3 regions of the Bacillus sp. 05T21 genome follow, and region 1 is predicted to be linked to each of the others. Evidence: riboswitches for the same ligand, from Rfam matches in the RefSeq annotation. Region 1 holds a riboswitch; each other region holds the start of a gene.

Region 1 (7,252 bases):
TCGTGAACATGCAATTGCGAAAGAACACGGTGCAGTCTTTATTATTGGAATTGGTGATGCACTCCGTTCAGGTGAAAAGCACGATGGACGCGCGTCCGATTATGATGATTGGAAATTAAACGGTGACATTTTATTCTGGCACCCAGTACTACAAGCTTCGTTCGAATTATCATCAATGGGAATTCGTGTTGATAGTAAAGCACTTGATGAGCAATTAACGAAAACTGGTGAAGACTTCAAACGTGAGTATGATTTCCATAAAGGTATTTTAGAAGACGTACTACCATTAACAATTGGTGGTGGTATTGGACAATCAAGAATGTGTATGTACTTCTTACGTAAAGCACATATCGGTGAAGTTCAATCTTCTGTATGGCCTGATGATTTACGTGAAGCTTGCAAGAAAGAAAACATTCATTTGTTTTAATAGAAATATGAGGGAGAGTGGCTCGAAAATAGAGTTACTCTCCCTTTTTTATTGTGTAAACTGCTGGTTTACAGTGAGTGTTACTAATAGTTTCTTTCTTTTTCATCTCCTTTTATGTAATAATTTGTTAAAGGAGGGGACGTTATGAACTTAGGAGCACAGCTAAAAAAACTACGAGAGTCAAAGGGTTTTTCGCAGGAGGATGTTGCAAAGAAAATCGGGGTAAGTGGGAAAATGATAAAAGTTACCCTGACATTGATTATTTAATTTTATTGAGCGAAATGTACAATGTTACGCTCGATGAATTAATAAAAGGGAATCAAAACTTTAAAGAGAAAATACATATTGATGAAGAAGATGAGGATTTTGAGAAAGAGAATGAGTTTGGTTTTTATATTGGATTTGGTTTGCTAATTATGAGTGCTTTCATTGATTACGAAGGAATTCAAGAGATTTTATTAGGGGCTGCGCTATTCATGATGGTCTTTTATTCCGACGTGAAGAAAGTTATTTTGAATGAATTTCGCTCGTTATTTAAAGGGAAAGATATATATGATAAGAAGTGAGAAGAGTCCGTTATATTTCCTAGGAAAAGGTATTGCGAATAATTTAATTGTTTTATGGCGGTTTTTATATATAGGTAATATGTTAAAAAGCTGTTTGTATAGAGTCTTGAAATCTATGTGTAAAATGATAATAAAGTTATTTAATTTTAAAAGCTCAAACGAGTATAGCCCCGTTCTAAAGTTAGGACGGGGTTGAAAATCTAAGTTTTATTGAATAAGAATTTTCTTCAAATATTTTTACTTCAGCAATGCATATTTCAGTAAAGGCTTTTTATAAAACATCACTTACTTATTTGTTACCGATTTCTTCCGCCAAACCGATTAAAATTCCTTCGGTTCCACGAATGTAGCAGAGTCGATACGAGTTCTCATACTGAACTACTTCGCCAACGAGCTGAGCACCATGCTTAGTAAGTCTGGATACCATTTCGTCAATGTCTTCGACGGTGAACATGACGCGCAGATAACCGAGGGCGTTTACAGGAGCTGTCCGGTGATCTGCTATAGTAGGTGGGGTGAGAAATCGCGAAAGTTCAATTCGGCTGTGACCATCTGGCGTAACCATCATAGCAATCTCCACGCACTGAGAACCGAGTCCGGTTACGCGACCAGCCCATTCACCTTCGACAGTCGCTCGCCCTTCGAGGTTCAAGCCAATCTCCTCGAAGAAAGAGATTGCGTCATCAAGGGATTCTACAACGATGCTGACATTGTCCATTCTTAGTAATCTGTTGTTTGCCATAGTCTTTATCTCCTTATGTGTAAAAATTTATCCCGCTATTTGCGGGCAATAAGACTCCCACCTCAAAATTCGGCGAATGCGAGGAAGTTAGGTGGGAGATAACTGCCCGATTGTTGAATAGAATGACTTGCTTCTATTTTTTAACAATTTTATTGTTTTTTAAACGACTTTATTTTAAACTAAATAACCTTTTTCTCACTTTCCACTATGCAAACAGCTTTCTATTTATATAGGAAGGAAATAGATTTATATAATTTATTTTAATTTTTACAGGTGGAAATTAACTCATCTGCACTAAAGGCTCAATTTTCGCCATAAATGATTGATGAAGTGCTTCAACACCCGTTACTAAATGAAGACGGTCAATAACGACAGATACTTTAATTTCTGATGTACTTACCATTTTAATATGAATATCTTCTTCTTTTAAAGTAGTGAACATATTCGCAGCAACTCCTGGGTTAGATACCATACCAGATCCTACAATTGATACTTTTGCTAAATGATTTTCATGTTCTACAGATTCATAGTGAAGTGCTTCTTGATTTTGTTCCAATACTTCTAATGTTTCTCTTAAATCATTAGAATGGATCGAGAAGGAGAGGTGAACAGTTCCTTCATTTGTAATACTTTGAATAATAATATCTACATTAATATGTGCTGCTGCTAATGTAGAGAAAACTGTTGAAAGTGCACCTTGTTCTAACCCTTTAATTGTGACACGTGTAATATTATCCTCAAATGCAATACCTTTAACGATTGATTGTTGTTCCATGTTACATTCTCCCCTTACAATTGTTCCGTTTTCTTGTTCCATACTTGAGCGAACTTCTAAAATTACATTATGATTTTTAGCAAATTCAACAGCGCGTGGGTGTAATACGCCAGCACCGAGGTTGGCAAGCTCTAACATTTCGTCATAAGAAATTTCATCTAATTTATAAGCATCTTGTACAACTCGTGGATCAGTCGTATATACGCCGGTCACATCCGTATAAATATCACATTTTTTTGCTTTTAGTGCAGCAGCTAATGCGACAGCAGTCGTATCGGAGCCACCGCGGCCAAGTGTGGTAATTTCATTTTCTTCACTTATTCCTTGGAAACCAGCTACTATAACAATCGTGCCTTCAGTAAGGTAAGACTGAATACGAGTAGTGTTAATGTCAGTAATCCGTGCACTACTATGTACAGATTCTGTCGTAATACCAGCTTGCCATCCTGTTAATGAAATTGCGTTATAACCTTTTGTTTGTAGTGCTATTGTTAATAATGAAATAGTTACTTGTTCTCCTGTAGATAGGAGCATATCCATTTCACGTTTACTTGGATTTTCAGTAATAGCGTTAGCAAGTGCTACAAGTTTATCCGTACTTTTTCCCATTGCTGAAACGACAGAGACAATACTATGTCCTCGTTCATATTCTTCAATAATTAAATTTGCTACATGTTGAATGCGTTCGACGCTTCCGACAGAAGTACCGCCAAATTTTTGTACAATCGTTTCCATTACGAATTCCTTCTTTCGTCCATTTTTAAGAATAGGTTAGGACATATACAAATCCCAATATTCCTGTAGTTACCAGAGAGAAAAACAAAAAACACCATCTCAAATAAGTGAGGATGGTGCTGTTACAGGAAAAGGGAAACAGAAAACGGAGCTAATAAAAAAACCGCCAAAAAAGGAATATCATAAAAATGATATCTCTTTTTTGTAGATAGCTCTTCATACGTACACGTCTGTACATATGACAGTTCTGTTTCTATTCGAAAACAGCCCCAATTGATAAATGCAGAGAAATTTATCAATTTCGGCAACACTTCCTTTCCTCTAAAATCATAGACATCTCTGTGTCTCCTTTAGAATACTTATAAGCGTTGCAACCTCTATCTCACGTTTTAGGCGAGAGTGTATGATTTATGAAGTTGTTGGTAACATTTGTTTTATAATAATTTAAATTTTTCAGGGAATCAAGTGTTTTTTGTATTTTTTTGAAATTCTATCTTTTTATTAAATTAGTTTGTGAAAAATGTAGCAAAATAAATTCATTGCATGTACATTGAAAATATAGCGCATGGGAGGTGGAAGGATGGGGAAGAAAAAGCCTATTTATGTAGCAACAAAAATGAACACAACAATGGAGAAACTATGGGCATATACACAAGAGCCTGATATACATACAGAATGGGATGCTCGTTTTACTGAAATTTCGTATTTAGAAAAAAAAGAGGGAGAACCACAGAAGTTTTTATATAAAACAAAGATCGGATTTGGACTTGAAATAGCCGGAGAAGGGGAATCGATAGGTGAAATTAGAAAAGAAACTGGAGAACGCATTTCCTCTTTAAAATTTTGGACAGACAATCAATTATCACTTATACAAATAGGGCGTGGTTATTGGAAGTATACACCGAATGAAGAACATATTCATTTTGAAACGCAATATGATTATGATACGAGATTTGGTCGTATAGGAAATGTGATAGATTTATATGTTTTTCGTCCACTATTAGGTTGGGCGACAGCATGGAGTTTTGATGCTTTAAAATTATGGTTAGAAAAGGGACTTCATCCAAAGTTGCTAATTAGAAGAACGATGACGTATTGGCTAGTTTGCTTTTTATTTGCTTTCGTATGGTTATATCAAGGGATTGTACCGAAATTGATGTTTACTCATTCAGAAGAAGTAAAGATGCTTTCTGCACTAATCGGATCGAATGAAAGTAGTATTTTTATACTTAAAATAGTTGGATTTTTAGAAATAATATGGGGTGTTATGTGGCTATTGCCATTTCAAAAGCGAAAACTATTTATATTGCATATTATATTGTTGATAGTTTTAACATTAGCGGCAGGATCGACGAATATCGCTAGTTTTACGCAACCGTTTAATCCGATTACATTAAATTTTCTTCTAATAGGGTTATCGATTGTCGGTTATATAAATAGCACTAATTTGCCAAGCGCAAAAAATTGCAAGAGGACGAGAAAGGGATAAGTATATGGTTAATATTTATGAAAGATTATTAGGGGATTCTTATAAAAGGCTTCATCCAAAATTGCAGGAACGATATGCGATAACAAAGGAAAATAGCTTTATTGGGGAAGGGGAAATGGATGAAATTTATGGAGGATCTTTTTTCGTTAAATTAATATTAAAAATTACATCGAAGTTCCGTATGTTTTTCTCTGAGCGAGGGCAAAAAGTTCCGTTTGTGATACATAATACCGCTGAGCGAGATGGACAGGGGAAAGAATTTGTACGGTGGAATCGTACTTTTTATTTTCATAATAAGAAAAGATATTTTAACGCTGTTATGCAGTTGGATGAAGAGAATAATGAAATTGTAGATTATTTTGGTGAGCCGCATTTACTCGTTTCTACATTGAATTTTTATATTGATGAAAAAGGCGGGATGCATATTTCTTCAAAGAAACAATGGTTTTTTATGTTTGGAAGAAAAATACCGTTACCTAGATTTTTATACGGAGAGGCAAAAATTGTAGAAAGTTATGATGAAACACTACAATGTTTTCGAATTCATGTACAAGTACGAAATCCGTTAATTGGTTCGTTATTTTCATATAAGGGAACATTTGTGGAAAGGGAATAAACGAGATGAAAAATATAATATTTGGACTTGCTTGTTATATTATATTTCTAATATACGAGTGGTCGAATGTAAATCCTGTTGAAGCAATCATATTGTTATCTATTTTGTTATTTATACCGATGTCATTTTGCATTGTTGATAAGAAAACAAGAAATGGATCGTATTTATTATCTTATAAATTTGTATCGCTTTTATATCCAATTGCAGCAGTTAGTGCAATGCTAGCTTTCGTAACAAATCACTATTTCTTTGCGCTACTTTGGTTTGTATATACAGGAATCGTTGCATTATTTGGTGTAAGTAGATTGCTAGAAAGAAGATGGAAGCCTCTAGAAGAAGTAGCTATAGATAGTGCGTTTATTTATTTGTTTCTAGGTGGTTTTTGGTTCTTTGCTTCTGTAGCGAAACTTTCCATTATGCATTTTAGTTCTGACATTGTCTTACTTACAGCGGCACACTTTCATTATTCGGCATTTCTATTGCCGTTATCAGCGGGTTTACTTGGAAGAAAAAGAGAACAGGGAAGTAAGTTATATGATGCTATTATGTTTATCATCGTCATTTCTCCAATGACAGTTGCAATAGGAATTACGTATTCGAGGGTATTTGAATTTTTTGCAGTGTTCATATATTTATGTGCCATTTATGGATATGGAGTTTACGTGTGGAGAACGAAATTCAATACTATAAGTGCGAAGGTACTTTTAGTTCTTTCTTCTAGTACACTTATGGTAACAATAATGTTTTCACTCATATATTCATACGGAAATTTCAAACAAGTAATGACGATTACAATTGCACAAATGGTCTGGATTCACGGTGTTGTAAATGGAATTGGAGTAGCGTTACCAGCTTTTCTTGGTTGGATGATTGAAAAGAGTACTCCGAATTATAAATATTACGGGAAAACAATGAGCAAGTTAAGAGGAAATGCGACAGTTGGTGAAGCATTTTTACATAACAGAAATTTAATAGATAGCAAGGAATACAAAGGTTTAGTTGATAAAATGAATGATTTTCATAGTGAGGCATTTGACATGACGAAGATTCCTTTAAGTATTATTCGTTTTTATGAAAATACAAAAGAGTATGAGTTACAATCGCATATTAAATGGACTCGTTGGTTCCGCCCGGTTGCATTTTGTTATGAGAAAATGAGTAAGCGTGTAGGACAAATACATTTAGGAATGGGCGGCAAGTGGGAAACGATGCATGGCTCTATCATTGGGATAATAGATGAGAAGGATGGAAGAGAGAATGTAAGGGCTTGGCTAAGAAAAAATGAAGCAGGAGAGTCTGTTTTTGTAGCCCTCTATTCAAAGCATGCATACAAGAACGAGACATATATGAATATCGCATTGCCTTTACCATATTCGAATATGACTGGTATTTTGAAGTTGTACAATGATACGAACCAGTTAATGATTACAAGTAAGCTAAGAGAGCGTCGTAAGGGAGATGAAGGGATATACTTACATACCCGCTTCTTTACAATACGCTTACCATTAGCAGAGACTTTTATTATTAAAGAGAGAAAGGATCAAATATTAGAAGCTAATCATAGAATGTGGATATTTGGAGTTAATTTTTTAGAAATTGATTATGAGATTAAGAAAATAGAGGGAAAGTAAGAAAGGCTTGGAGAGATTCCAAGCTTTTTTACGTATGGGTAATTGTCATAGCAACTTGTTTATCCAAGTCTTGGTCCCAAACACGCTGAATTTCAAACGTACCTTTTTCAAAAAATAATGGGAATCTCTCTTTAAACCAATCTTGCATAGGAAGATTGAGTGCTGTATCAATTGGCACCCATAATAATTCGCCTTCAGGAGGATTCAAAAGGAGTTCACCTTCAAATGAATCTGTCCAATAGTTAAATACCATATATCGAACATTTTCTTT
Region 2 (7,252 bases), on a different contig from region 1:
ATGGAAAGTCCCGCATTCAATAATTAAATCCGGTTGTAAGTCGTAAATAATTTCTTGATATAAGAAAAGGTCAGAGGGAAGTTTGCAAATGGGGACACCGAGCCAGTTTGTACCGTTTGGCCATACATTGCTATCATAAAAGCATTTTAAAAATTCATTTCCTATGTTATCGATGTTGAATTCTCCTTTCTCAAAAGGATTCTTTCGTTGGACGTAAAGTGTTTACGTATGAAAGTTGTACTGTATATTATGTGAGGAGCAATGACAAGGAGAGTGTTTTTACGTGGAAATGATAAGAATTCCTCATGTAGAAAATGAATTGCTTACAGAAGAGGATGTAAAAGAAAGGAAATGACGATATGTATAAGTACACAATATGCTTCATTAGAAAAGGGGATAACATACTCCTTTTAAATAGAAACAAGAAGCCAACAATGGGAATGTGGAATGGCGTTGGAGGGAAAATTGAGGATAATGAAACTCCATATGAAGGAATAATTAGAGAAACGTTTGAGGAAACGGGTATAGAGCTTCCAAGTGTAACGTATAAAGGGAATGTTATCTTTCAAGATAAAGACGATCCTCAGGGTAGTGAGGGGATGTATGTATTCCTTGCTGAGCTACCAGTAGGAGTACATATTGACACACCATTAAGTACGGCTGAAGGAATATTAGAATGGAAGTCAATTGATTGGATATTAGATGGTGATAATAGAGGTGTAGTTAGCAATTTGCAAAGATATTTACCGACATTATTAAGTGAGGACAACAATTTAGAGCATATATTCACATATGATAATCGGAATATTATTGATTGCAAAACTACACTTTTGATAGAAGATAATACGAAAAAACGATATGAAAAATATCTCGTTTCTCAATAAGAGAAGAAACGTTAAAATACGAAGAGAAAGCCAAATTCTTTATGGGAATTTGGCTTTTTACAAGGGATGCTAATTCAAATTTTACTCTTCATAATTTGCTTTAATAATAAAGCGGTGTTGCTTCACATCGAAATATCCTTTTTGCAAGATGATCTCATGTATGCGATATAATTTCTCGTTATAGCTTTCTACTGTAAAATCAGGAATTTGCCACGGAATTGCTTTTAAGTAATAGACAACAGCACCGACATCATAAAATCGCTGAAGAGGGAATTCTTCTTTCGCTTTTAAAATAGTAAATCCATTTTGTTCTAATTCACTACATGCCGTTTTGAGTGACCAACTTGAAAATTCGCTATTCAGCGGTGTGCCAAACTGCTCATTAAGTTCCGCACAATCAAGATCACCGACTTGTTGTGTAAGAAATGTTCCATTAGTGGAAAGAATTCTTTTCACTTCAGAAGCAGCGTAGGATTCATGTTGATTCACAATTAAATCAAACTGACCATCTTGAAATGGTAAAGCAGTATCATCAGTCACTTCTACAACTGTAACCCCTAAAGGCTCTAATTTCTTTCGTGCAATTGGGACATTCGGAGCATAGCCCTCAGTAGCACAAATAGTTGGCGGGAACGGTTGTAACATAGATAAAAACTCTCCGCCGCCAGTACCCATATCTAGCATTGACTTTGCGTGCTGCATAAGTTGGAAAGCAGTGCTACCGTACGACCATGGTAGGGGTTCGCTATTCATACGGCCAGTTTCTGAAATGAAAGAGAAATCCCAGCCGCTAAAGTTTGTCTTTGCACTCTCTAATAGTGCTGAAAATAATGGATCACGTTTCATATTGTTGTCCTCCTATTTCGTTAATAAATGATATAGTAAGAAAAGAAAAAGGGAGGACCTCTTATTAAAGTGGAACGGTTTTATGTTTCGTGTTCGAATAGATTCATATGAATTAGCTCCTTGCGAGAATAGTTATTTATATATTCGGGATAATTGAGTAAAAATCCTTTGAAATTATAGGGGAAGGCAGTTGTTTAATGAAAAATTGGATGGAGTTTACAGACAAAGAGTACGACCAAATTTGGGACATGATAGATAGTAAGCTTAAGTTTTCACCAAGTGATTCTACATTCCCATCATTTAAGGTGCCAAGTCCTTTTGTAACATATGATATTTCTCATTACTTCGGAGAATCGGTAGATTTAAATTTATATGACGATTTGGAAGAAAAAGCATTACTAGTTTTTAAAGAGAATACAGTATCGGATGAATATATAATGGCACTTGATTGGCAACATGAATGTTACTGGGTAAATCCACATTTAAAGTTCGATAGAAATGAATTTGATGAGTGGACAATCCCGATTTTTCCAAATGGAGATTACTATTTCTTTATTCAGAAGGACTTTAAGTGGGGGTATTTAGGTCACCCTTGGGAGAAGAGTATAACGATATTTGGAAAAGGACTGATAGAGAGCTTTGAACAAAATAAGCCAAAAATGTTTCAAAATATTTCACGGCAGGGATAATGTTTTAAAGAGAAAAAATGCTTATACTTCATTTTTGAAGCATAAGCGTTTTTGTTTAAAATACTTAAAAACAAAAATCTTTTGGTAAAGTGCCATTTTTTATCATCGTTCTTAATCCATGTTTCATAATCCAAGGATTAACAGGATGATTTTTATCGAGTAATTGTTGCAACCATTGAAAAACGAGTTCGCTATCTTCTTTCGTAATATCATTAATGTGATTGGCTACAGATTTTTGAACATACTTAGAAGGGTCATTCATTAATGGCTCAAGAAGCTTTAAATTATTTCTGAAGTCACCTTTCAGAGCTCCTATTTTTTTTGCCCAAGGAAGTCTTGGTCTAGTACCTTCTGAAACTAATCTCCTAATGTGGCTGTTTTCATCACGTAACCATTGCTGCAATATGTCCAAGGTTCCTTCATGGTATTTTTCAAGATAAGGACGAATGGCATATTCAGCAGTATTTCTCTTTGTTATTTCATACATTGCGTGGAACGAGGATTCAAAATCGTTAAGCCCATATTTTTCAACGTATTTTGCAATAGGCATGTACATGTATCCGTTTGTAAATGTACCTACTTCTGTTGTATTTTCTGGTCCCAATGTTTTCAGTAATATATGTATTGCTTCATTAAAATCTTTTTGTAATGCATTGTGTAATTCATCTGCTATTACTTCTACACGTTGTTTTAACTCTAAATTTTCAACTTTACATGTTACAGAATCTACAAAGCTTTTTTTAGAGAAATTAGGATCATGTTTAGAAATAGAATCAGCCATTTTTTCTGCTAATTCTTCGTTAAATAAAAATTTTAATGGAACGTATTTACCCATTTTTTCACCTCAGTGGTCAAATAAAAACAATTTTTATTTTTTAACCGACAAGCCATAAACTAGAGTCTCACTAGGAGTCGTAATACTAAAACCAGTCGTCTTATAATCAAGTTTTAATGTACCACCAGTGTAGTCTTTCGTGAATGAGTCCATTTGTACAATAAGCATTTCATCTTCATATACAACATCATCCGCATTATATGTATCCCAAATTAAATCAACATCAACGAAAATGCTGCAAGAGTTTGTCATTGTTCCTCTAATGCGAATGATCTTTTTGTCTTCACGTTCTAGTCTATGTATAGCTGCTATTGCTTCATCAGTAATACGAATGTTCATGTAATCCCAACCTTTAAGTGTATTTACTTTATTATTGCAAAAACAGAAGGAATAGGGAAGTAAAGAGGATTGTAATAAAAAACGAGCAAACAAATTTGTTTGCTCGTTTTGCTATACTCTATTTCAGTTCACATTTATCAAGTGGAATGACTTTCGTTTTCTTAGTAAATTTATATCCTAACCATAGTACTAAGAAGAGTGGTAAACCGATGTAAGAAACAAGTACACCGTTCCAGTCGATAGATGCTCCCGTAAATGCTCCGTAGTTTTGACCTAAAATAACGATAACACAAAGTGTAAATGCAAAGATTGGACCGAACGGGAACCATTTTGCTCTGTATGGTAAATCTTTTAAATCTTTTCCTTGGGCAACATAAGCTTTTCGGAAACGGTAATGACTAATAGCAATCCCTACCCAAGCAATAAATCCTGACATCCCAGAAGCATTTAATAACCAAATGTATACAACACCGTCACCGAATAAAGAAGCGATGAAAGCGACGCTACCAACTACTGATGTTGCGATTAATGCGTTAACAGGGACACCACGGCTATCTAATTTGCCTAAGAATTTAGGTGCTTTTCCTTGGCGAGCTAAATCCCAAAGCATACGAGTTGATGCATACATTCCAGAGTTACCAGCAGAAAGTACTGCAGTTAAAATAACAGCGTTCATAACAGAAGCAGCGAAGGCAACGCCCGCTTTTTCAAATACTAGTGTAAATGGACTTACTGTAACATCACTTGCTGCAAGGCTTTCAGTCGTATAAGGAATTAATAAACCGATAACGAGAATTGCTAAAATGTAGAATAATAAAATGCGCCAAAAGATAGAACGAATTGCTTTCGGAATATTACGTTCTGGATCAGCAGTTTCACCAGCAGCTACTCCTAATAATTCAGTTCCTTGGAATGAGAAACCAGCAGCCATAAATACACCGATAATTGCCATGATGCCGCCATTAAATGGTGCATCTGCAACAGTGAAGTTTTTAAAGCCGACAGATTCGCCGCCCATAATTCCAAAAATCATCATAAAACCGACAATTAAAAAGATAATAATAGTAACTACTTTAATAAGTGCGAACCAATATTCAGATTCACCAAAACCTTTAACAGATAAATAGTTTAAGAGAAAAATAATAGCTAAACAAAGTCCACTCCAAATAAGAGAAGGGGTATCTGGGAACCAAAATTTCATAATTAATGTTACGGCCGCTAGTTCAGCTGCAATCGTAATCGCCCAGTTATACCAATAGTTCCATCCAAGTGCAAAGCCAAGTGATGGATCAACAAATTTTGTTGCATAAGTGCTAAAAGATCCAGTAACAGGCATGTAAGCTGCGAGTTCGGCTAAGCTTGTCATTAAAAAATAAACCATAATTCCAATTGCGGCATATGCGACTAATGCACCGCCAGGACCAGCTGAATGGATAACACCACCACTGGCAAGAAATAATCCGGTACCGATTGTACCACCGAGAGAAATCATCGTAAGGTGACGAGATTTTAATCCGCGTTTTAATTCACCTTGTCCTTGTGTAGTTTGCGTTTTAGAGGTAGATTGATTTGTTGCGCTATTCATGTTCAACACTCCTTTTCTTGTAGGTTAGGAAGGAGCGGGGGAGAAAAATACAAAAAACCGCCAAAGGAATTAGGCGGAACGTTTCACAAATAACCACCCCATCATACCCTTCCGTTAAGATAGCACACCACGTTTACACGGTAATTTTGTAAACGTGACAGTTCTGTTCCTTTCGGAGACAGCCCCAGCTCATATTTCCAGAGAAGAAATATAAACTTCGGCAACTTTTCCTTTCAAACGGAGTCAGTGACATTCGCTGTGTCTCGTCCATTTTACTTTTAAAAGTCGCAACCTCTACCTCATCGGATTGATGAGGATTTATATATTGCTAAGATATTTAATATATGGCAATTGTAATGACTTTCTGAATATATTGCAAGGAATTTTGTTAGGAAAAGTCAAAAAATATCGGTTATTGTATAGGAAACGCTTGCATAACTCCACCCGAACCTACTATTATGTAGCAATAAGCAAAGAAAAAATTGTTATACAAATGTTTCGCAAAAAATATTGAAAAATCCTTTAAAATTAAAAGAAAATTCAGAAAATATAATTCGACATAACTATTAAAAGGGGATTATTCCTTAAATTCGTTTCAAAGAATAAGTATAAATCTGATAAATAGAATGAATATTCTTTTTATTTCTGATAAAATTGAGGTATTGTTTAATTGAAAAGGGGATATCATTATGAAATTAGAAACGGAAAGATTATATATAGTACCGTGTACAGAAGAATGGATTCAAATTGCGGATAATCAAGGATACAATAGTGGTCCGCATATTGTAGGACATATAGAAAATATGAAACGAGATGCGGCTTCATTACCGTGGGGACCGTGGTATGTTATTCGGAAAGAGGATGATGTTGTTCTAGGTGATATAGGATTTAAAGGGAAACCGAATGAGCAACATACGGTAGAAATTGGTTACGGATTTATTGAGAAATATTGGAATAAAGGGTATGCAACAGAAGCAGTTAGTGAATTAATGAAATGGGCTTTTCAAACAGGGGAAGTGGAAACGATTATAGCGGAGACACTCCTTGATAATTATAGCTCTATTCGTGTCTTAGAGAAATTACATATGAAAAGAGTAAATAGTACTGAAACGATGGTCAATTGGAAAATAGAAAAATAAAAAATACCGCTCGAAGTAAATCGGGCGGTATTATTATTAATTATGGTAGCATTTGTTTTTGATCTTTCGGATAGCCGGCTGTCGATACGTTAGAACGATTGGAATGATTACGAACAGCAATAAAAATAGATATAATAACGACAAGACCAACTGCAACGTAAGAAAGTGAAATAATAGTTGGATCTACTTTAAATGTAGTAAGCAGTGTACGTATATTCGTAAAGATAATAAGTCCGCCAACGAGTACGCCAAGTAAATGAGAAGGAACGATGCGTACTAACCATGCGGCGATTGGTGCGGCAACAATACCACCAAGCATGAGGGCAAATACCCAAACCCAGCTTACTTGTTCCCAGCCAAGTGAAATGAAAAAGCCAATCGTTGCAGCGAGTGAAACAGGAAATTCACTCGTATCTACAGATCCAATAACTTTTCTAGCTTCATTTCCTCTTGCAAGAAGAACAGGTGTCGTAATCGGCCCCCAACCACCGCCGCCAGTTGAATCGACGAATCCAGCGAATAAGCCAAGTGGTACAAGTTGTTTAGCAGACATACGCTTATTTGAAGAAACAATTTGTTTTTGAATGATGAATCGTAATAAAATATAAACCCCTAAAGTAAATAAAAATATGGAAATGTACGGTTTAATTACATCACCAGGTAAATTGCTTAAAAAACATGCCCCAATAAATGCGCCAATTGCTCCTGGTAATGTAAGTCTGGAAACTGTATATTTATCAACGTTTCCAAATTTGATATGAGATGCACCAGAAGCGGCGGTTGTAACGACTTCAGCTAAATGAACTGATGCGGAAGCTACAGCTGGTGCGATACCAAACATTAATAATAGTGAGGTAGACGTTACCCCGTACGCCATACCAAGTGCGCCATCAATCAATTGAGCGAAAAATCCAATAATAGCAAAGACAATTAAT
Region 3 (7,252 bases), on a different contig from region 1:
GGCAGTTGATCCCCGCCTAACTTCTTTGCTTTCGCTGAATTTTGAGGTGGGGGTCTTACTGCCCGTTAATGTTTGATAAAAGGGGAAACTCTTTAGAATATTCTAACCTTTTTCTTCCTCTTTTTCAAAGTAAAATGAATAAGCATAAGGAGGGGGAAACAATGGGATTTTGGAGTATGCACCGAAATATAAAAATTAGAATTATAACTTCGTTTTTAACACGCACTGTATCCACAATGATTTTTCCATTTATGGCAATTTACTTTTCAATAAAATTAGGTAGTGCGATTGCTGGTGCTTTATTACTGATCAATGTGCTAGCAGCATTAATTATCGGTTTATATGGTGGGTATGTTGGAGATCGGCTCGGTCGTAAAAAAGTAATGATTATCGGCCAAAGTATACAAGTCGTTTCCATTGCTTGTATGGGAATTGCAAACTCAGATTATGTAGATTCACCGTGGCTAACATTTGTGTTTATGTTAGTGAATAGTTTAGGATCTGGACTTATGAATCCAGCGACGGAAGCGATGTTGATAGATGTGAGTACACCTGAAAATCGAAAAGTGATGTACAGTATTAACTACTGGGCTATTAACTTATCAATTGCGATTGGAGCAATATTTGGCGGATTACTATTTGAGAACTATAGATTGCAATTGTTTATAGGATTAACAGTTATTGCAGTTATTACTTTATATGTGATGGCTGTATATATGGAAGAAGTGTATGTGGCACGAAAAACGGTGGAGAAGAAAAATGTATTAAAAGATATGGCAGATAGTTATAAAGTCGTGATGAAAGATAGAGCGTTTTTAATTTTTTGTGCAGCAAGTATATGTACACTATCGTTAGAGTTTCAAATTAATAATTATTTAGGGATACGTTTACAGAAGGAATTTGAAACGGTGCACTTTTTCTTCGGGAATGGTTTTACATTCGATTTAACAGGTATTCGAATGCTCAGCTGGATATCGGCAGAGAATACAATTTTAGTTGTGTTATGTACAGCGCTTCTTATTAAAATGCTGAAAAGCTTCAACGATTTGAAAATTTTATATGTTGGTTTATTCATTTACACGATTGGATTTACAATACTCGGAACGAGCAATAGTTTATGGATCTTATTAATCGCAGGGCTTTTCCAAACTGTAGGAGAGATGATGTATGTGCCGGTTCGTCAATCTATAATGGCGGATATGGTGCCAAATGAGGCAAGAGGTTCATATATGGCGATTAACGGAATGGTCTTTCAAGTGGCAAAAATGAATGGGGCATTAGGTGTTATGCTAGGTTCATTTATTGCATCTTGGGGCATGAGCGCTCTATATTTCATCGTTGGTATGAGCAGTATTTTATTATTTATGAAGGCGATAGGGAAAGAGAAGTATCAGAATGAAGGAAATGTTTCTCAGATTGGATGAAACTATATAAAAGCGAACCAGTTATACTGGGACCCGCTTTTTATATAATTTTTAAAACGGATCAACTTCAGCTAAATCAGGATTGGCGTTAGGGTTTGTTAATAAGGTTTTCAGCTCACCTACTTCTGAGAGAGCGACGAGGATATAACCACTAATAAGGACGATGAGTCCGATGACTCGTAATGTTTGCAATTTAATGTCACGGCTATTTTCTTCTGAGTTGTTCTGGGGCGTTGCAGGCGGATTGTTGTTCATAATAGAGCTCCTATCTTTTTTATTTATATGTGCGAAATCATTATTAACGTATGGATAGGAATTGTATAGTCATTTTCACTATATGAGAAATGCCTATGAAAAGTGATTATAAATTTTAGGACGAGAAAAGAGGCTGTTATGTACAGCCTCTTTTCTCGTTAAAATGAAGAAATTCGTTTCTTCGTTTTTGGTACAATAATAAACTTTATCCAAAGTACGCCGATTAGAATAATAATCAAAGCATGTAGTAATTGTCCTGTAGCAATGAGTATAACACTTGAAAATGCAATGAGTTGAATACTTAGCAATATGAAAATTAAGCTGAGAAATTGACTCATTCGTTCTTCAGTATCAATTGGATATAATGCTACAATAATATTTCCCGAAAAATATTTCCACAGAGAACGAAGCTGCATAGAAATCATATATAGGATGATATAAACGATAGCACCTTTTACGTATATATTCGGAACAAAATATAGGATGAAAGCACCGATTACCCCCAAGCGAATATATATACCGAAATAATCATTACCACGTAAAAATGCAAGTGTATGTAAATAGAAGAAAGTAGCTTGTTTTTTATGTAGTAAAGGTTCAATCCAATTTGTAAGCCATTTTCTTTTATTTACTTGCTTATTCAGTTGCGGAACATCGGTGAAAATGCTAGCAAATTGATAGAAACGAACGTCCATTTTTTCTTCTTGTTCGATTATGTAATCCCACGGTATTCGTTTTGTAGGTTGTTTCTTCGTGTATAGAAGCAGGAAAGCAAGAAGTAAGAGTAGTCCGCCTAATACGATCATATTTGCAGTATAAAACAGCATGTAAATGATCAGGGCGTTACAAGCAATGCGAATGATAAACCATATGCTTTTTTCATAACTATCACGCCACATCCAATGTATGTATATGTTCCAGCCCTTTAGAATCATTAAAATTATAAAGATTGTACATAAAAAAGGTACGGTTAATTGTAATGATTGCATGGCAAGCGGTACGATAACAAGGAACATAAATATAAGCGGGAAAAGCTGAATGATGTAATTATATAGAAGAGATTTTTTAAAATAAGATGTTAATTTCTCTTCTAGTGCTAGTAAATAGACAGCATCGGGCTTTTGAATAAATGTACGTATTGGGCATCTCGTTATAATCGCTGTTAAGACGATTGTAATAAGCAATAGAGATATTCCTTTAGAAGGATCCGTTTTAAGAAACTTAGCGTAATAATATGCACCTACACATGAGACGAAGATGAAGCTATATAGTAAACCGTTAATCATACGTGCAAAGTATGTGATGGCATTTTGAATATGTTGTTGAAAGCGAGAGCTCCATAGTGATTCGATTGACATGTTTTTCACCTCTTTTTTCTATTATATATGTTTTGTAAAGTAAAAAACGAGCAAATTGCGTTACGCAACTTGCTCGTTTTTCTTTTCTTTATTTTTTTTCTGATCACGATTCATTAATGGATAGAAGGCAAAGCCAATCCCGAATAAACCAATTCCGAGAAGAAATGTTTTTATATCGGATGCTCCTGTTTTAATAACCCATAGTGCATAGCAAATTGCAATAACTGCGACCACACCATCTATAATTCTTGCCCGTAACTCATTTTTATAAGTTTCACCAGTTGCGACCAGTTTTAACTGGAAGATTGGTGAAACGAGATATGGAATGAGGTAGGCTAAAGTTGATACTGTAATAACGAATGTATAAGCTTCCGCAATGGTTCCAGATAGTGTTGAGAATAAGAACACTTGCGACATAATGTTTGTTAATCGTAATGAGTAAATTGGACTTCCTTTTTTATTTGTTTTTGTAAAGAAGGAAGGGAAGAAACCTTCTTTGGCTGCTTGATAAGGTACTTCAGAGCTTAATAAAATCCAGCCTAATATTGAACCGAATAGGGAAGTAAGAGCAAGTAATGCCATAAGTTTCCCGCCACCATGACCCATTGCAGCGTTTAATGCATCTGCTAATGGACGTTCAGAAGCTTGTAATTTATCAACGTGAAGTACACCCATTGTTAAAATTGTAATTCCTAAGTAAATTGCAACTGTGATAAGTAATCCTGCAACAGTTGCGCGTTTTACCGTTTTTGGAGAGGTAGCTCGGTTTGATAAAAGAACGGCTGATTCAATCCCGATAAATGCCCAAAGCGTTGTAAGAGCCGCTAAATTTACTTGTGAAAGGAGGCCATGTGATACGCCTTCTTTATCGATCATTGGTGTGTACCATTGTCCAAATTTTGAAGCTTCGAACGCAAATAACGTAACAATGATGAATAGAAGGAATCCAGTTACTTTCGTTGTCGTTGCTAGGAAGTTGAGCTTCCCAGCTCCGCTTACACCGTTTGTTAAAATTAAATGTGTGCCCCATAGTAAGACGGAACAAATAGTAAATGTAATGAGCTTTCCAACTTCTATATCGAACGAGCCGATTGAAAATAATAGTCGCGTATCTTTCATAATCGGGAAGAAGAGTGATAAATATCCCGCGAAAGATGTAATGATGGCAACGTTACTTGCCCAGTTTGCAACCCAATATCCCCACACCATGCTGAAACCAGCCATTTTCTTTCTTTTTGGTGTTGAGAATAAAGCATATGCATGACTTTGTGGTCCTGTCGTTAAATCAGGACGACGAATTGCTAAATTACCGAAAACAAGAGCTAGCATTAAAACACCAAATCCTGTTGTTAACCAAGCTAAAGTGACACCGAGTGGGCTTGCTGTTTGTGCCAACGTACTTGGCACCATGAAAATACCAGCGCCAACCATGTTACCGACAACGAAAGCTGTTAGTACCCAAAAGCCCCATTTTTTTTGTTGCATAGAAAATACCTCCAAAGTTAGTATAACCAAGTCAAGCGAGGAGATATGTATGTCTTCCTGATAAGGAAGAGAAGGTCCAAACAAAACAAAAAAAGCACGTAATTTGCCGCTACATGCTTTCTATCTTATAAGAAACCCACGACATACCTCTCGATAGCTCTCCACAAACGAAACGTTTGTGACAGTTCTGCACTTATTAAATGCAGACCCAGCAAGCGTGCATGGTGGACACGACTTACTTCGGCAATCATTCCTTTCTCATTTCTTCATCAATGCCACTACATCTCCTGAAATGATACTTTTAATGATTGCAACCTCTACCTCACCGAGATACGAATGAGGATTTATGTATTAAATTAACATGTTTAAGAGTAACAAATGTATTTTTATACGTCAATGGATATAGTAATAATCAGATTATAGAGAAGAATTTGTTATTAGGTCCTGGAGGATTTTAACTAAAAAACAGCTGACCTAAATATTAGATCAGCTGCTACATATAAGATTATACTAAGTTTAATACAGTTACTTTTTGACGAGTCATAGACTCAAGGCTCTTACGAATACCTTGTGCGCCCATACCTGAACCTTTTACACCGATGAATGGGAAGTGGTCAGGGCCGCGCTCTGTGCGTCCGTTAATTTGAACAGAACCAGTGTCGATTTTGTTAGCAATTGCAAATGCTTTGTTAATGTCTTTTGTGAAGACACTTGCTTGCAGACCGAACTCTGATTTGTTAGCAATTTCAATCGCTTGTTCGTCAGAAGAAACACGGATGATTGGAAGGATTGGGCCAAATGGCTCTTCCCAAGCAACTTTCATTTCTTCTGTTACGTTGTCGATTAATGTTGGGTAAATTAGGTTGCGCTCACGTTTGTTACCGATAACGATTGTTGCACCTTTTTCAGCAGCATCGTCAATTAAACCTTGAACGAAGTCAGCAGATTTGTCGTCGATTAATGGAACGATTGTGCTGTTTTGTTCTGGAGATCCAACTGATAGTTCAGCTACTTGCTCTTTTAATAAGCCAGCTAGTTCGTCTGCTACATTTTCATGTACAAGTACACGCTTAATAGCTGTACAACGTTGACCTGAGTAAGAGAATGCACCGCTTACGATATGCTTTGCAGCTTCTTGTAAGTCTGCATCTTCACAAACGATACCAGGATCTTTACCACCAAGTTCTAATACAAGTGGAATCATCGCAGCTTTTTTCGCTAAATGTTTACCTGTATTTGTACCACCTGTGAACGATACCATATTTACGCCAGGATGTTCTACTAAGTAGTCACCAATTACAGAACCGCGTCCTGTAGCTACATTTACAAGACCTTTTGGAAGGCCAGCTTTATGAAGTGCTTCAACCATTTTAACACCGCTAATTGCACCTTGAGTTGCTGGTTTGAAGATAACAGCGTTACCCATAATAAGTGCTGGTGCAAGTTTTGCAGCAGATAAGTTTACTGGGTAGTTAAATGGTGCAATTGCTAATACAACACCAAGTGGTGCGCGCTGAATAATCGCAAGTTTAGATTTAGATCCACCAGGGAAGCTATCACCCATCATGCTTTCACCGTGCATGTGAAGTGCTTCGTCAACTGTGTAACGAATTAAGTCAGCTGTACGAACGACTTCTTTTTGCGCATCTTTATAGCCTTTACCGACTTCTTTCATAATGATATCGGCAATTTCATCTTGCATATTTACGAGCTCATCAGCCCATTTATATAAATATTTTGCGCGATCTTGTAGAGAAGCTTCAGCCCATGATTTTTGAGCTTCTTTTGCAGATGCAATTGCTTCATCTACTTCTCCTTGAGTAATTGCTTGTACTTGCCCAATTACTTCGTGTAAGTATGGAGATGGAATGTCGATTGTTTGACCTGAAGAGCTTTCTCTCCATTCTCCGTTTAAATAAAATTTGTACGTATTGCTAGTTGTCATGATTAGTCCTCCTAAAATAGCAACTTGTAAGAGTGAGTATAAGGTGATTGTAGGTGGTTTGATAATATTTTTCAAATGAAATGTTTGTGAAAACGATTTCTTACTATTTTTTTATTTTGTATGCCCTTTCTTACAGAAGATTCTCTTATTTCAAGCTGAATTATAAGCAGAATGCATCACTTTTATTTTTTGTGATAAAAAATTATTTTATTCTAAAGCGAAAAAAATAATTGACAGAATACTCAATAAAGTTGTAAGATTATAAATGGAAAATAAATGAAGGGGGTGTGCGTAATGATTGTAATCGTAAATGTAATGGGCTTAGCTCTGTTAAATGGCGGAAAACATTCATATCATTACGCAACCCGTGCGGATATATAGGACCTTTTTGTCTTATGAGAAGCGTACGTTGCGTATATCGTAACGTACGCTTTTATGCATTCTATTGCATATCGTCAAAGCGGCGGTATGCTTTTTTTTGTTTATCCCGCTATTTGCGGGCAGTAAGACTCCCGCCTCAAAATTCAGCTGGAGCAAAGAAGTTGGGATGGGAGTCGGGCTGCCCGTAAACGCCCGATTGGTGAAGGCTAATAATCAGTGGGGAATGAACAAAACCCCCACTGATTAAAGTTTCACTTTATTTTCCTTGTTACTATAAAAAATCAGAATTTGGAAGGTGGAAAAATGTGATGAAATTGTATGGCTTACGAAATGTAAATGTGATGGGTTTGGATAGCGGGTAAAGAAATGTGAATCAAACGGGAACGAGAAAGGGGAGGTTATAT

Evidence for each region. A riboswitch is a leader RNA that binds a small molecule or an ion and turns the genes downstream of it on or off. The one in region 1 is predicted to bind lysine.
Region 2: linked by a shared signal. The riboswitch ahead of AC1DKZ_RS09510 (amino acid permease) and the one ahead of AC1DKZ_RS27190 (aspartate kinase) in region 1 are both predicted to bind lysine.
Region 3: linked by a shared signal. The riboswitch ahead of AC1DKZ_RS22385 (amino acid permease) and the one ahead of AC1DKZ_RS27190 (aspartate kinase) in region 1 are both predicted to bind lysine.

What each region holds. Positions count from the first base shown of each region.
Region 1 covers NZ_JBFTMD010000026.1:39,149-46,400, forward strand. Annotated here, with positions in the region: gene asnA (aspartate--ammonia ligase) at 1-427, shown strand, start outside; partial or broken gene AC1DKZ_RS27180 (helix-turn-helix domain-containing protein) at 572-993, shown strand; gene AC1DKZ_RS27185 (VOC family protein) at 1,283-1,735, opposite strand; gene AC1DKZ_RS27190 (aspartate kinase) at 2,016-3,245, opposite strand; lysine riboswitch at 3,447-3,633, opposite strand; gene AC1DKZ_RS27195 (DoxX-like family protein) at 3,826-4,734, shown strand; gene AC1DKZ_RS27200 (DUF4166 domain-containing protein) at 4,739-5,350, shown strand; gene AC1DKZ_RS27205 (YndJ family protein) at 5,356-6,981, shown strand; gene AC1DKZ_RS27210 (NUDIX domain-containing protein) at 7,010-7,252, opposite strand, start outside.
Region 2 covers NZ_JBFTMD010000003.1:174,538-181,789, forward strand. Annotated here, with positions in the region: gene AC1DKZ_RS09480 (cephalosporin hydroxylase family protein) at 1-174, opposite strand, end outside; gene AC1DKZ_RS09485 (NUDIX hydrolase) at 360-884, shown strand; gene AC1DKZ_RS09490 (class I SAM-dependent methyltransferase) at 966-1,730, opposite strand; gene AC1DKZ_RS09495 (DUF2716 domain-containing protein) at 1,928-2,419, shown strand; gene AC1DKZ_RS09500 (DNA alkylation repair protein) at 2,484-3,254, opposite strand; gene AC1DKZ_RS09505 (iron-sulfur cluster biosynthesis family protein) at 3,288-3,593, opposite strand; gene AC1DKZ_RS09510 (amino acid permease) at 3,712-5,178, opposite strand; lysine riboswitch at 5,291-5,483, opposite strand; gene AC1DKZ_RS09515 (GNAT family N-acetyltransferase) at 5,868-6,317, shown strand; gene AC1DKZ_RS09520 (sulfite exporter TauE/SafE family protein) at 6,358-7,252, opposite strand, start outside.
Region 3 covers NZ_JBFTMD010000015.1:106,344-113,595, forward strand. Annotated here, with positions in the region: gene AC1DKZ_RS22370 (MDR family MFS transporter) at 162-1,424, shown strand; gene AC1DKZ_RS22375 (hypothetical protein) at 1,476-1,679, opposite strand; gene AC1DKZ_RS22380 (ABC transporter permease) at 1,838-3,037, opposite strand; gene AC1DKZ_RS22385 (amino acid permease) at 3,098-4,522, opposite strand; lysine riboswitch at 4,669-4,850, opposite strand; gene gapN (NADP-dependent glyceraldehyde-3-phosphate dehydrogenase) at 5,028-6,467, opposite strand; gene AC1DKZ_RS22395 (ABC transporter ATP-binding protein) at 7,252-7,252, shown strand, end outside.